DNA from 3 places in the Laedolimicola intestinihominis genome. Region 2 is predicted to be linked to each of the others. Evidence: riboswitches for the same ligand, from Rfam matches in the RefSeq annotation. Region 2 holds a riboswitch; each other region holds the start of a gene.
What was found. A riboswitch is a leader RNA that binds a small molecule or an ion and turns the genes downstream of it on or off. The one in region 2 is predicted to bind cobalamin.
Positions count from the first base shown of each region.

Region 1: another riboswitch for cobalamin. It lies ahead of WMO29_RS16220 (sirohydrochlorin cobaltochelatase); the one in region 2 lies ahead of nikB (nickel ABC transporter permease).
Region 3: another riboswitch for cobalamin. It lies ahead of WMO29_RS06290 (ABC transporter substrate-binding protein); the one in region 2 lies ahead of nikB (nickel ABC transporter permease).

Region 1 is NZ_JBBMFE010000023.1:9,351-13,982, reverse strand. Features, by position in the region: gene WMO29_RS16235 (ABC transporter substrate-binding protein) at 1-420, opposite strand, end outside; gene WMO29_RS16230 (hypothetical protein) at 417-875, opposite strand; gene WMO29_RS16225 (hypothetical protein) at 1,013-1,582, opposite strand; gene WMO29_RS16220 (sirohydrochlorin cobaltochelatase) at 1,608-2,831, opposite strand; cobalamin riboswitch at 3,043-3,222, opposite strand; gene WMO29_RS16215 (Na+/H+ antiporter NhaC family protein) at 3,304-4,632, opposite strand, start outside.
Region 2 is NZ_JBBMFE010000002.1:318,631-323,262, reverse strand. Features, by position in the region: gene WMO29_RS03930 (prolyl-tRNA synthetase associated domain-containing protein) at 1-48, opposite strand, end outside; gene WMO29_RS03925 (class I SAM-dependent methyltransferase) at 195-1,073, opposite strand; gene WMO29_RS03920 (threonine/serine exporter family protein) at 1,057-1,500, opposite strand; gene WMO29_RS03915 (threonine/serine exporter family protein) at 1,511-2,260, opposite strand; cobalamin riboswitch at 2,441-2,659, shown strand; gene nikB (nickel ABC transporter permease) at 2,773-3,714, shown strand; gene nikC (nickel transporter permease) at 3,714-4,553, shown strand; gene WMO29_RS03900 (ABC transporter substrate-binding protein) at 4,550-4,632, shown strand, end outside.
Region 3 is NZ_JBBMFE010000004.1:115,134-119,765, forward strand. Features, by position in the region: gene WMO29_RS06285 (FecCD family ABC transporter permease) at 1-390, opposite strand, end outside; gene WMO29_RS06290 (ABC transporter substrate-binding protein) at 466-1,527, opposite strand; cobalamin riboswitch at 1,665-1,882, opposite strand; tRNA gene WMO29_RS06295 (tRNA-Glu) at 2,151-2,222, opposite strand; gene WMO29_RS06300 (CapA family protein) at 2,449-3,696, opposite strand; gene WMO29_RS06305 (PqqD family protein) at 3,813-4,172, opposite strand; gene WMO29_RS06310 (OPT family oligopeptide transporter) at 4,173-4,632, opposite strand, start outside.

The sequences.
Region 1 (4,632 bases), on a different contig from region 2:
CTCCATGGCCGCCTTCGCCGCGTCGATATACCAGCCCTCCGTCTTGGTGCCGCTGAACCTGATGGTATCCAAGGCGTCCAGGGACACGAACATGTCCATAACTGCTGAAGCCACCAGATATATATTCTGAATGGGCTGCTGTAACACAGTGATATCTTTCGCCAGATCCGCCGGCGCTTCTTTTCCTTCCGGAACCACCAGGAAACGTCCGTCATCCGCGACGGTAATCAGCGCGTAGCCGCCCTCATAATTGTCGATAGTAAATTTCTGCGCGTATTCCAGCTTTGTGCTGTCTGTATAGGTCAGCTCGTCACTGATATCCGTGCTGTTCTCTGCCGTTCCGGAACCGCCTGCTCCACAGGCCGTAAGTCCCAGACACATAGCCAGGCACAGAAGAAGTGCCATCAGTTTCTTTTTCATGCTTTCGTATTCCTCTTTTTCCGCATTACAACCGCTGCAATCGCTGCCGCCGCTACTATAATCACGATGCCTGCTGCCGCTGTGGCGGATCCGGATTTGCCTGCTGCGCTGCCGCCCTCTCCCCGGATGGAATCTGACGCGAAGGTCAGCGTATACTCCACCTCATGGGGCGTACTCATGGCCGTGGTATCGCCAATCACGTCCATTCCCTCATCGAACACTGCCACCGGAATCTCAAAGACTGAATGCTCGTCTGTGCTCACCGGAAGATATTTCTCACCACCTACGATCATGTAGTCGTAATGATTGCTGCTCCAGGTAATCTGGGCCACGGCCTGTCCGTCCTCCACAGACAACGCGGTGGGCGATTCGATGGTAGCCCGGCCGCTGCCGCCCTCCATGGTCACTTCCACTGTGTAATTGCCGTCTGCCAGCTGTAATTCATCGATTGTCATAGCTTTACCCCTCGAATCTTATTTGAACAAGGGGGCTGCCGCAAAACGTTCTGCACATTCCACAACAGCCCCTGCATTTTACTTATTCGTAACGGTTCAGTCCCCTGAATCATTACATTTATTCTGCATTTCGCGTATTAGTCCTGAAGAAGCTCCGGATTGGATACGCTGACCTTATGGTCATACCATACGCCCTTGGTTCCGATCAGCGCCAGGTCGAATTCCTCGTCCAGTGCGGGTACCGGTACGTCGAAGGCATTGGCCTCCTCCGGTTCTGTACCATCGCCGAAATCTACGGTCTCTACGGTCGGCTGCAGAAGCTCTGCGCCGTCCTTCTGGGCATCCTCTGCCAGACCTTCATACAGATTCACAATGTTCTTGGAAGGCATAACCACATGAATGGTCATCTGTCCGTCCTTTACGGTCAGAGTTCCCTTTCCCTCGTAAAATTCATTTACATGGAACATACTGCTGTCTGTATTGAAATCTGCGGTGTAAACGCCGTCCTCCAGTGCCGGTGCTGCAGGTTCTTCTGCGTCAGCCTTTTCCGGCTCCGCCGTTTCTTCTGTCTTGGCAGTTTCCTCATCGGAGTTTTCCGCTTCTGTGGTAGTCTCTGCAGCCGGCGTCTCCGCCTTGCTGCCGCAGCCCATCAGCAGTGCGCAGCTTATAACTGCCATTCCCATTAACGCGATGATTTTCTTCTTCATTTCTTTTCTTGTCCTTTATCCTTACTTATTTCATAGCCTCTGCGGTATGAGCAACATAGAGATTCTGGATTGCCTCGATCTCGCCCAGACCTGCGATCTGGCAGTCTACGCTCTCGAACTTGCCGGATGCGTTGAACATGCTCTTCCAGGAATCGTCATCGTCGCCTGCCATGTCGTTGTTTGCATGGTCGCCTGCAACTACCATCAGCGGACGAAGTACAACCTTGGTGTAACCAGCCTCTGCAACTGCGTTAATCACATTCTCACATGCAGTATCTTCCGGCTCGCCCTCTACGGTTCCGATAAATACGTTCTCATATCCCAGATCCTTCATCTGTGCCTGCATCTGGCTATAGGAAATCTTTGCGGTATGGGAGGTACCATGACCCATGAATACAAATGCCACGCCATCCTCTTTTGCTGCGTCCAGAGTATCGAAACCAGCCGTCTTTACAGCCTCAGCAGTAATAGCCTCAGCAACAGCCTTCTTGTCAGCGTTAACTGCGGAAGCGTCTGCTCCAACCTCGCCCAGAAGCGGCTCAGCTACCTTTACAGACTCAAATTTATCCTTGTATGCGTCTACCGCCTCCATCAGCTCGTCGTACTCAGCGCCGTGCATCAGATGGGTCGGCTGTACAACCAGGTTCTTTACGCCGTTGGCAACTGCGCGATCCAGAGCCTGATCCATGTTGTCAATTGCCTCGCCGTCGCGGGCCTGGATATGGTTGATGATAATCTGCGCGGTAAAGGCACGTCTTACGGACCAGTCCGGATTTGCCTCTGCCAGAGCGTCCTCGATACCCTTGATATCAGCTACACGGCTGTCATTGAAGGAAGTACCAAAGCTTACTACCAGCAGCTCGTTCTCGCCGATCTCGTCCTGGTTTCTCGGATCATCCTTGGAAGCGTCTCCGGTGTCGCGTCCGAAGTAATCCGGGTCAGCGTTCTCGCCCTCTACCAGCTCCTTCTGAGCGTCTGTCAGAGCGTCCCATGCTTCCTTGGCTGCCTTACAGTCAGCGTCTGTGGTCTCTGTTCTCTCCTGCACATAGATCTTGTCAATCAGGGCTGCTACGTTGTCAGCTGCAGCCTGATCTGCGTCCGCGTCGTCTGCAGTCTCCTCTGCAGCGTCTGTGGTCTCTTCCGTAGTAGTAGTGTCTGCAGCCGGCGTCTCAGCCTTGCTGCCGCAGCCTGCCAGCATGGATGCTGTCAGAGTTGTTACACATAACAGTGTTACAAGTTTCTTTTTCATTTTCTTTTCCTCCTGCAAAAATTTTTCAGTTAAATGAAATTCATAAGATCAGAAGGAATCTGCTAAAAAATCCGACGATCCTGTGGATCGTCGGATTTTCAATCGTCAGCTTTACATCTGTTCGCCCATCCACGCAAAACAGCGCTGTGCGGAACAGCTGTGTCTATACCCCATCTGGCACTATCAATCCTCGTGATCCGGAATCTTTCGACTCCATGCGCCGCAGTCTGGCAGGTCTCCTGGCTTACAGTACAAGCGCTGCTTATCGTCTTCCCGATGGCTCAGTGACGTATGATAAGCCGCTCCTGCATACAGTGACGAGATCGCGCAGGTCTCTCACCTGCTTCCCTATTCTCCGTTTTTTAACGGCACCAGCTGTTTCTTATTTGATTTCACATAACCTACACAAGCATTATAGCAGTCTTTCTGAAATAATCAACTGTTTTTCCGCTATTTTTTCTTCCTTTTTGCATTATTTCGCCCGTTTTTTCATAAATAACAGATAAGCGAGCAGCAATATGATTCCTACCGGCAGAGAAATCAGCGCAGACTGGGTAAATCCTGCCACAATATAGGTAATAAAGGAAATCACTGCTACACTGACCGCATAGGGAAGCTGGGTGGACACATGGTTTACATGGTTACACTGGGCTCCCGCAGACGCCATAATGGTCGTATCGGAAATCGGGGAGCAGTGGTCGCCGCAGACAGCGCCCGCCATGCAGGCAGAGATGGCCACGGTCATCAACGCCGGATGGGTGGTCTGGAACGCGTCTACCACAATCGGAATCAGGATACCAAAGGTTCCCCAGGAGGTTCCGGTGGCAAAAGCCAGGAAGCATCCAACCAGGAAAATAATAGCCGGAAGCAGAGCAACCATACCCTGAGAGCTGCTCTTAATCAGATTAGCCACGAACTCCGCGGCGCCCAGGCTGTCTGTCATGGCCTTCAGGGTCCAGGCGAAGGTCAGAATCATGATAGCCGGAACCATGGCCTTGAAGCCCTCGGGAATGCAGTTCATGCACTCCTTGAAGCCCAGGACCTTACGGCTCACATACAGCAGAATCGTGATGACCAGGGCGAAAGCACTTCCGATGGCCAGACCGATGGACGCGTCGCTGTTGGAGAAGGCGGTCACGAAGTCCGCGCCGTCAAAGAAGCCGCCGGTGTAAATCATGCCGATGACGCAGCAGATGATCAGGGAAAGAATCGGAATCAGCAAATCCTTTACGGAACCATTTCCCACGTTATCCAGGCCTTCTGCGTTGCCGTAAGGTCTGTCCGGCGTAGTAAACAGGTCGCCCTTCTTTGCGTTGTCCTCATGGACCTTCATAGAACCGAAATCTATGTTCAGAATTGCTATCGTAATCATCATAACGATAGTCAGAATCGCGTAGAAATTATAGGGAATCGCGCTGACAAAAAGCGCCAGTCCGTCCTCACCCTCTACGAAACCGGTTACGGCCGCCGCCCAGGATGAAATGGGGGCAATGATGCAGACCGGAGCCGCTGTGGCGTCGATGAGATACGCCAGCTTCGCCCGGGAAATGTTGTGCTTGTCCGTCACGGGACGCATGACGCTTCCCACGGTCAGGCAGTTAAAATAATCGTCGATGAAAATCAGAACGCCAAGGGCTACCGTAGCAAGCTGAGCGCCGGTGCGGGTCTTGATATGCTCGCCGGCCCACCGTCCGAAGGCCGCCGAGCCTCCGGCCCGGTTCATCAGTGACACAATGGCTCCCAGGATAACCAGGAACACCAGAATTCCCACATTGTAGCTGTCGGACAGAACGCCTACGAT
Region 2 (4,632 bases):
GACGGGACGGCCGGTGTAAACCTGCGGGTCAATATAAATGCTACTCATAATGATTCCTCCTTTGAACTTTTAAATATTACAGAGGCTTCGAATGGGCATCCCATGAAACATAATCTGGAATGTAAAAGAAACCTTAGCATTTAGACAGAAACACAGCGGCCGGAACCTCCAGCCGCCATTGACTTTGTAAAAAGCTATTTAGTTTCCCAGCGTCCGCTTGCGCCGCAGGGCAGCACCAGCCCGGATGCGGTTACGGGCAGCCCCACCTCCTGGGAATCGACAGTACCGTGAAACTTCTTCAGCTCTGTGGCAATCATATAGGTCAGTACTGCCGGAGCCAACCCGGTGGTATAGGAATTCACCAGGAAAAACAGCGGCTCATCGCTTAAAAGCTGCGCGCACAGGCGAATCAGCGGATGGATCGCCTCTTCAATTTTCCAGATTTCTCCTTTTGGTCCTCTGCCGTAGGAGGGGGGATCCATGATAATGCCGTCGTAATGGTTGCCGCGGCGGATTTCCCGCTCCACGAATTTTACACAGTCATCTACAATCCAGCGGATAGGAGCCTCGCCCAGTCCGGAAGAACGGGCGTTTTCCTTTGCCCAGCCTACCATGCCCTTGGAAGCGTCCACATGGGTGACAGAAGCTCCGGAGGCAGCGGCGGCCAGTGTGGCTCCGCCGGTGTAGGCGAAGAGATTCAGTACCTTTACGGGACGTCCGGCATTGCGGATTTTTTCACCGAACCAGTCCCAGTTGGCAGCCTGCTCGGGGAAGAGGCCTGTATGCTTGAAGCTGAAGGGCTTCAGATTGAATGTTAAGGTATTCTTGCCCTGGCAGAGGGGATACTGGATGGTCCATTGCTCCGGCAGGTCGAAGAATTCCCACTCGCCGCCGCCCTTTTTGCTGCGGTGGTAATGGCCGTTCATGCGCTTCCAGCCAGGCAGCTTTCGCTCCGTATCCCAGATAACCTGGGGATCCGGACGCACCAGCAGATAGTCGCCCCAGCGTTCCAGCTTTTCTCCTTTCGAAGTATCCAGTATCTCATAATCGGTCCAGTTATCTGCGATCCACATGACAATCTCCTTTGGTCTTTAAAAATAAGCGGAAAATACTGTCCACCACCATGATGGACAGGGCGATCATTCCCGCCACAATCAGTGTCTGAATAATATAATAGGAAGTCATTCCGTCGGAACGGATGACAGAGTGGGCGATGCGGAACATGCCCGCGCCCGGCACCAGCGGTAAGATGCCCGGGATGACGAAAATCGTGACCGGAGCCTTCAGGACCCTTGCGAAAATCTGGCCGCAGAGGGAGACGAGACAGCCGGACAGAAAGGTGGACATGGCCACAGACAGATTGATTCCGATGAGAAACAGATAGATCCACCAGCCCACCGCGCCGGTGAAACCGGCCCAGATGATATATTTGCGCGGTACGTGCAGCAGAAAAGAAAAGGCCACAACGGAAAAAAACGCGCCGATAACCTGTATCAGCATAAAAGCCTCCTTACTGAATGAAACGAAGTCCGATGACAATACCCATAGCTACAGAGGCGGCGACCACAAAGGCCTCCATCATCCGGGCGGAGCCGGAGATATAATCCCCGTGCAGGGTGTCAAAGACCGCGTTGGTGATGGCTACGCCGGGAACCAGGGGCATGATGGCCGCGATGATGATGGAATCCAGGTTCCCTATAATAGGAAGAAACTTCAGAAGTCCGCCTGCGAACAGTGAGATTACCACGGCGCTCAGCAGGATTCCGAAGAAGGCGGGCAGCTTCATGCGGTTGCACAGATACAGGCAGATGGCCATGAAAAATCCGGCCACGCCCGCCACAAAGGCCTCCTGCCAGGTTCCGCCGTAGGTCAGTGCAAAGGCCGCGGCCACGCCCGCGTTGGCCAGCAGAAAGGCCTGGGGAGGGTGCGGTTCCTTTTTCAGCTTTTTTATCTGCCGGAAGGCTTCCTTCAGTTCCAGCTCCCCGCTGCAGAGTCCTCTGGAAATACTGTTAATTTCGTCGATGATACTCAGGTTCGTGCCACGGCTGTGAATCCGGCGGGTCACCGTCATGGACTGGATGGACGGGTCGTCCAGAGTGACCAGAAAGCCGGTCACCATCACGAAAGCTTCGGCGGTCTTCAGCCCCGACAGCTCCAGCATCCGCTGCATGGTATCCTCCACCCGGTAGGTCTCAGCCCCGTTGGCCAGCATCAGCTCCCCCGCCATGACGGCGGTGTCGAGCAAAAGTTTGTAATCCATTTGTCTGATTTCCTTATACCTGATTTTGTATTGAGAATAATCTATGCCCATTATACCTATGTAAGAGAAGCGGGTCAAGGAAAGTATGGATAGAAAGAGAAATAATTCCTGTTTCCGAAGGGACAGGCTGAATTACCGGAAGATAAAAATGGAAAAATCTTGACAGATATAGAGAAATCAAGTAAAATAAACGGGCATAGTGTTGTCAGTCGCGTACGGCGGCTGATAAAGAATAGAGAATCATGTGGAAATCATGGACGGTACCGCCACTGTATACATAAAGAATGATCCTTAGATGAAAGTCCGCCATTGGGGTAAACCTGAGAAGGCGTGGAGAGTTCGCTGGGCTTCTTCCCTGAATATGTGAGTCAGGAGAACTGCTATGCAGCAACCTTAGCGGACGATCTATTTGCGAAGGCTTATTTCCCATGTAAAATCGGTCATGGATGCAAAAGCATCCATGGCTTTTTTGTGTAATGAAGTCGCTTTTCTTATTGAAACGGAGGAAAACAGTGAAAAAGAACAGGCTCGTATCCAGACTTATCCAGATGTGCGTAGTGCTGATAGGCATTTCCTTTCTGACCTTTTTATTAACCTACCTTGCGCCGGGCGATCCGGCCACAGCTATGTATGATTCCCTGGGAATTACTCCGAGTCCGGAAATGCTGGAGCAGGCCAGGCAGTCCATGGGACTGGACAAACCCTTTTTACAGCAATATGTGGACTGGATAGGCGGTATTTTTCACGGAGATTTTGGAACCTCCTTCAGTAAAAGCGCCCCGGTACTGGATCTGCTGATGAAAAGACTGCCGGCAACGTTCCGGCTGGCCCTGTTTTCCCTGGGACTGATGTTAATTATTTCGGTTCCCCTTGGAATTCTTTCAGCGGTCAGACAGGACGGGATAGCGGATTATATCGTTCGCTTTCTTTCTTTCCTGGGTATTTCGCTTCCGGGCTTCCTGATTGGCCTGATCTTATTATATGTCTTCGCTTTGAAGCTGGGACTGGTAAAGGTGGCGAGCAGCTCCGTCGGAATGGAACAGATGCTGTTGCCGGGGATTACGCTGGCCATTGCCATGGCCTCCAAATATTCCAGACAGGTGCGCACGGCGGTGCTGGAGGAGTTGCACCAGGATTACGTGACAGGCGCGAGAGCCCGTGGAATGAATCAGTGGGAAATACTGTTCCGCCAGGTTCTTCCCAACGCCATGCTTCCGCTGGTTACCATGCTGGGGCTTTCCTTTGGATCACTTCTCGGAGGAACCTCGGTGGTGGAGATTATTTTCTCCTACCCGGGACTGGGTATCCTGGCGGTGGGAGCGGTAAAGGCGCGGGATTATCCGCTGATCCAGGGCTTCGTATTATGGATAGCCCTGATCTATATGGTGGTAAATCTGCTGGTGGATATATCCTATCATTATATTGATCCGAGGATCAGGGAGGGGGAGGACTGATGAAAAAGAATACAAGATTTGCGGTGCTTTCCATTCTGGTTTTCCTTATCCTGGCAGTGGCATTCCTGGCGGACAAAATCGTTCCCTACGATCCGTTGAGCGCGTCACTGAGCGACGCGTTCCAGGCGCCCGGAAAAGAACACTATTTTGGAACCGACGCGCTGGGACGGGACGTGTTCTCCCGGGTGCTCTGCGGGGCGACCACCAGTGTATACAGCGTACTGATTCTGGTGGCGGTAATCCTGGTTGTGGGTACCTTTCTTGGAATCATAGCAGGGTATTTCGGCGGGGTGACAGACGCGGTAATCATGAGAGTGGGCGATATGATGATCGCCTTCCCAGATCTGATTCTGGCTATGGCAATCGCTGGAATTCTTGGGCCAAGCCTGAAAAATTCCATGATTGCAATCGCGGCGGTAAGCTGGACCAGATACGCCAGACTTTCCAGAAGTCTGGTGCTGAAGATACGGAACAGGACTTATATATCGGCGGCGGAAATCTCAGGATCCAGACATGGCAGAATCCTGATGAGATATATGCTGCCCAACGCGCTCCCCACGATGATCATTACGGCGGCGACGGATATCGGCACCATCATGCTGTCGCTGGCAAGCCTGTCCTTCCTTGGTTTTGGAATCCAGCCCCCTACGCCGGAATGGGGATATATGCTGAGCGAGGGAAGAACTTATATACTGAGCAGCCCGTGGCTGCTGTTTTGTCCGGGACTTGCGGTCTTTATTACGGTAGTCATCTTTAATCTCTGGGGTGACTGTATTAGAGATATGATAGATCCAAATGCAACAGAAAAACGAAGAAAGAAGAGGAGAAAGAGAAGATGAACGGAAAAAAACTGATTGCCCTTGCCCTTAGCCTGTGCCTTGCGGGCAGTATCACAGCATGCGGCGGCAGCGCAGGAAC
Region 3 (4,632 bases), on a different contig from region 2:
CATGAAGCTGAACCAGCCAAGCAGGATGGCACAGACTGCTCCGGCGGAAGCGCCGGAGGAGATGCCAAGTACATAGGGATCCGCCAGGGGATTCTTGGTCAGCGCCTGCATCAGGACGCCGCACAGCGCCAGTCCCGCGCCTACGATAAAGGCCATCAGCACGCGGGGAAACCGGATATTCCAGATGATATTTTCTGTCTTGCCCTCCCAGGCAATCCGAAAGATATCCTTCCCAGAAATTTTATTTACCAGAATTTTTCCAATATCGCCGGCCGAAACGTTCACTGCGCCGATGGTGACCGATATGGTTAATACCCCGACAATCAGCAACAGTACCAAAAGCAGTGTCACAAAAAAACGGCCTTTCCCTGATTTTGCTGTTCCTTTCATAGATTCCTCCTTCGAGAACATAGATAGAATGAGCAAGAAAAACGGGGAGCTTTCACTCCCCTGTCTTTTCCCCTGTTAGAATTTGTCCGGATACAGCTGCTCTGCAATGGTCTTCACTGCATTGGCGCTTCCTGCGCTACCCTGCATATCGCTGCAGCATACGGAGTAGATTCTGCCTTCCTTTACGGCGCGCAGATCCTTGGTGAATTCATTGGTCTCCAGGAACTCCCGCTTCTCTGCTACATCGTCTCCGGTATACTCCAGAATCAGAATCACGTCCGGATCACGCTCTACTACTTCCTCCCAGGAGGGCTTTGCCCAGCCTGCTTCGATATCATCGAAGATGGAGATACCGCCGGCCTTCTTGATGATGTCGCCCGGCATACCCTGGCAAGCGGTAAACGGTACATCCTCTCCGGAATCATAAGCAAATACTTTTACCGGATTCTCATAGGCCTCATCGCCCAGAGCGTCCTGCACCTCCTGCAGGGTATCCTTCATAGCCTGCACCTTCTCAGCTGCCAGATCCTGCACCTTGAAGATCTCGCCCAGAGTTTCATAGTCCTTATACAGATCCGCAAAGGTTGCGCTGTCTGTGCATACATACGGGAAATACATGGCGATACCATTCTCATCGCAAAAATCCTTGTTGAAATTCTTATCAGAAAATGTGGAATCCCAGCCCATCAGGAAATCGCAGCCGGTTGCCAGCAGCTCTTCCTTGGACAGATTTGTCAGGCCTTCGCCCGGGTTCATCAGCTGGGGAACCTGATCGCGGGCCGGATACTCGGAAGCCGTACTCCAGCAAAAGCCCTTGGTATAGCCTACCATCTGATCCTGCAGTCCCAGATCAAAGAAAAAGTCTGCCATCTGGTCACCGGAAGCTACCACAGCGGAGGGCATTTTTGTGATGGTGTACTCTACGTTCTCGCCCAGTCCGGAACGCTCCAGGTTCAGAGTAATGGTAACCGGCTCATAGGCGTCGTCTGCGTCTGCAGTCTCCTTTGCCTCGTCGGTGCTTTCGGCAGCCTCTGTGTTCTCCTCTGTTGTGGTGTCCGCAGCCTTGGAACCGCAGCCAGCCAGCAGGCTCGCCGCGAGACAGGTACTTAAGAGTACGCTTACTACTTTCTTCTTCATGTTTCTTCTCCTTCGTTCTGTATAATAATTTGTCCATAAAAAAAGCACCCTCTGATCTATCCAAATCAGAAGATGCACCCGTATTCGGCATCCGGACGCACTGCGCCCTCTATCTTTCGCAAATGTCATGGACCGTGACAGCAAAAGCAGAATAAGCAGGTCTTCTGACTTACGCCGGCCTTATTTGTCTTCCTTCTTCCCGTCCCGTACCATTTCCTGTACCTTACGGACAGTGAAGGAAAACGGCCCTGAAACTTCGCGCTTACAGCGGCGGCACCGCACAGGATTTACACCTGTTTCCCTTTTCACCGGCCCAACATTTCTGTTAGCCGGCACTCACTCCGTTAGATATATTACCTATTTTCTTTTTTCTTGTCAAGCATCAAATATTGTTAATCTGTGCCAGTTCCTTCCACAGCGCCGCAGTGCACATTAAGAAAGAATCCTGCAAAGCAGGATTCTCCGCCTGCGGCGGGTCGCGTAAGCGACATTATTCCATTCCGCCGCAGTGCGATCCCCCGGAGGGGCTTTTTGCTCTATAGGAATCATGGCTTTTGCACTTTCATGTAACACGGTGCTTCCTATAGAGCAAAAAAGCTCCTGGATAACCAGAAGCTTTTCAGCAGTCGATAGGGGAATCGAACCCCTGTTTTCGCCGTGAGAGGGCGACGTCTTAACCGCTTGACCAATCGACCATTTCCTATGTTTTTGTGCCGCACCCTTGCGACTTGTTTAGTATATAATAAGGCAAGGGGAAATGCAAGTGTTTTTTCCAAAAAAATTAAATTCTTTATATTGCATGTTTTTTTTATATTTTTCTGATAATTTATTCACTTCTAACATACCAAAAAGAACCGCTCTTTTCCTGACTGTCAGAGCTTTCGCTTTTCCTTATCCAAAGCCCTGTCAGCATGTTCTCTTCTACTCTGGTACCCTCCCCCCTTCATCTATCGCTATCCCGCCAAAGCACAGCTCCTGCAGCCTGCCATAAAAGCCAGCCCGTTCGCCGCTGTTCATCAGCCCCATCTGATTGGCCGTACTGACACAGGGAATCACCCGGACATCCACGCCGCTGTCGGTCAGAGTCAGCTCCGCCATCATGGTCTCGTAAGCCCGGTTCGCAAAAATGAAATTACCCAGGCTGTAGAATATGGGCTTTCCATGATAATACTCGATGCCCTGCAGCACATGGGGGTGCGCGCCAATTACAGCGTCTGCCCCGGCGTCAATGTACTGGCGGGCCAGGGTTTTCTGATAATCCTCCGGCTCTGTGTTCCGCTCGATTCCCCAATGGACATAGACCACCACATAGTCGCAGGTCTCCTTCGCAGCCTGAATCTCCTCCAGAAGCTTCGTGGGATCATAGGTGGTAAAGAGACCGGAATTGCTCTGAGACGCAGTCCAGGAATGCTCCGGAATCACACGGGTGGCTCCCAGAAAGCCAATGACCCGTCCGCCTGCCTCCACGGTTTTCAGAGCCTTTGCCTCCTCCAGGTTCTGCCCCGCTCCCACATGGAGAATTCCTGCCTCGTCCAACGCTTCAAGGGTCTCCTTAAGCGGGCCCCGTCCATAATCCAGCATATGGTTATTGGCCAGGGTCACGATATCTGCCCCCAGCTCCGGTAATACAGATGCATATTTGGGATCCACCCGGAAGGTATATTGCTTATCTTCCATTGCCTCACCGGTAGTTCCAAAAGGAAATTCCTGATTCAGCATGAAGATATCGGCGCCGCGGGTAATGGAAAGCAAATCTGATGTGGCCACTGCAGAAATGCCATTTCGCTCGTATTTTTCCTGTAAAACATCAGTCAGAAACAGGTCGCCTGCAAACAATAAGGTAACCTCCTCTTTCCGATTCTCTCCATCCGAGGCTTCTGCACCTTCCGATTCCTCTGCCCAAGCTTCAGAGGCTTCTGATTTTCCGGGCGGCGTCAACACATGTACGGTCGGTACTTCCACTGACAGCTTTCCTGTTTTCTCAGTGTCCGCATTTTCCAGGGAATCCATCCCTGCATCCGCCAGAGCCTCCGCGCTTTTCCCGGGCGCAGAAAAGCCTTCCGCCGCCCACAATGCGCCGCCTACAAGGAGCGCCATGAGAACTGCCAGAATACTTATCTGAATGTATTTTATCATTTCCCTGTAAAAAGATCTTTTCCATCCCGCCATGGATTCCGTCCCTTCGCTGATGCCATTTTTCTCTCTAACCTCTATTTTACCCGCTCCCAAAGAAAAAGGCAACAGCTCTCCGGGAGGAAGAGCTGCTGCCAATTCTTAAGATTTTTTTATTTTGCTTTTTTCTCCAGCGGAGTACTGTATCCGATATAATGATTCTGATACAGAATCTGGAAAAACTTTGTAAGGCGCGGAAGAAGCGGCTCCGCCTCTTCGCCGTAGCGTTCCTTTACCAGAAAGCTGATGTCGTAGATGGTCCGCTGGCCGTCCATCTGCTGCCATACAAAGCTGCCGTACTCGTCCAGACTGATATAGCTGACCTTCGGCCGCTTGAAAAACTTCTGTGCCAGCCAATTATAGAAGCCTTTGTTCTGTACTTCTATCTCCACCAGCTTCTTTTCATTCAGCTTCCAGCTGTAGCCCGGCGCGCAGACCGGCACAAAATCCAGATAATTCTTTTTTTTCTTCATTTATTTCTTCTTTCTGCCAATGGTGATCTTGAACAGGGTCGCGGTCAGCAGGGCAAAGAATACCAAGCCACCGATATTGCCGTTGAGCGGGGTTCTGGAAAGAATGGTATCGCCCATCGCGTCGCCCAGGGAACCATCTGCCATGGGGATGATCGCAAAGACTGCCAGCAGGATACCTACCAGACCCTCGCCTGCGATCAGACCGGAGCAGTACAGTACGCCGTTATCAAGCATATCCTTCTTCGCCTTCTCGTCCATGCCCTTTTTCTTCTCCAGGAACAGACGAACCAGACCACCGATCATCATCGGGGTGCTCAGATGAATCGGCAGATACAGACCTACGGCGAAGGGAAGTACCGGGATACCCAGGACTTCCACTACGATGCCGATAAACGCGCCTGCAAATACCAGAGTCCAGGGCAGGTTTCCGCCCATAACGCCCTCTACGATCATCTTCATC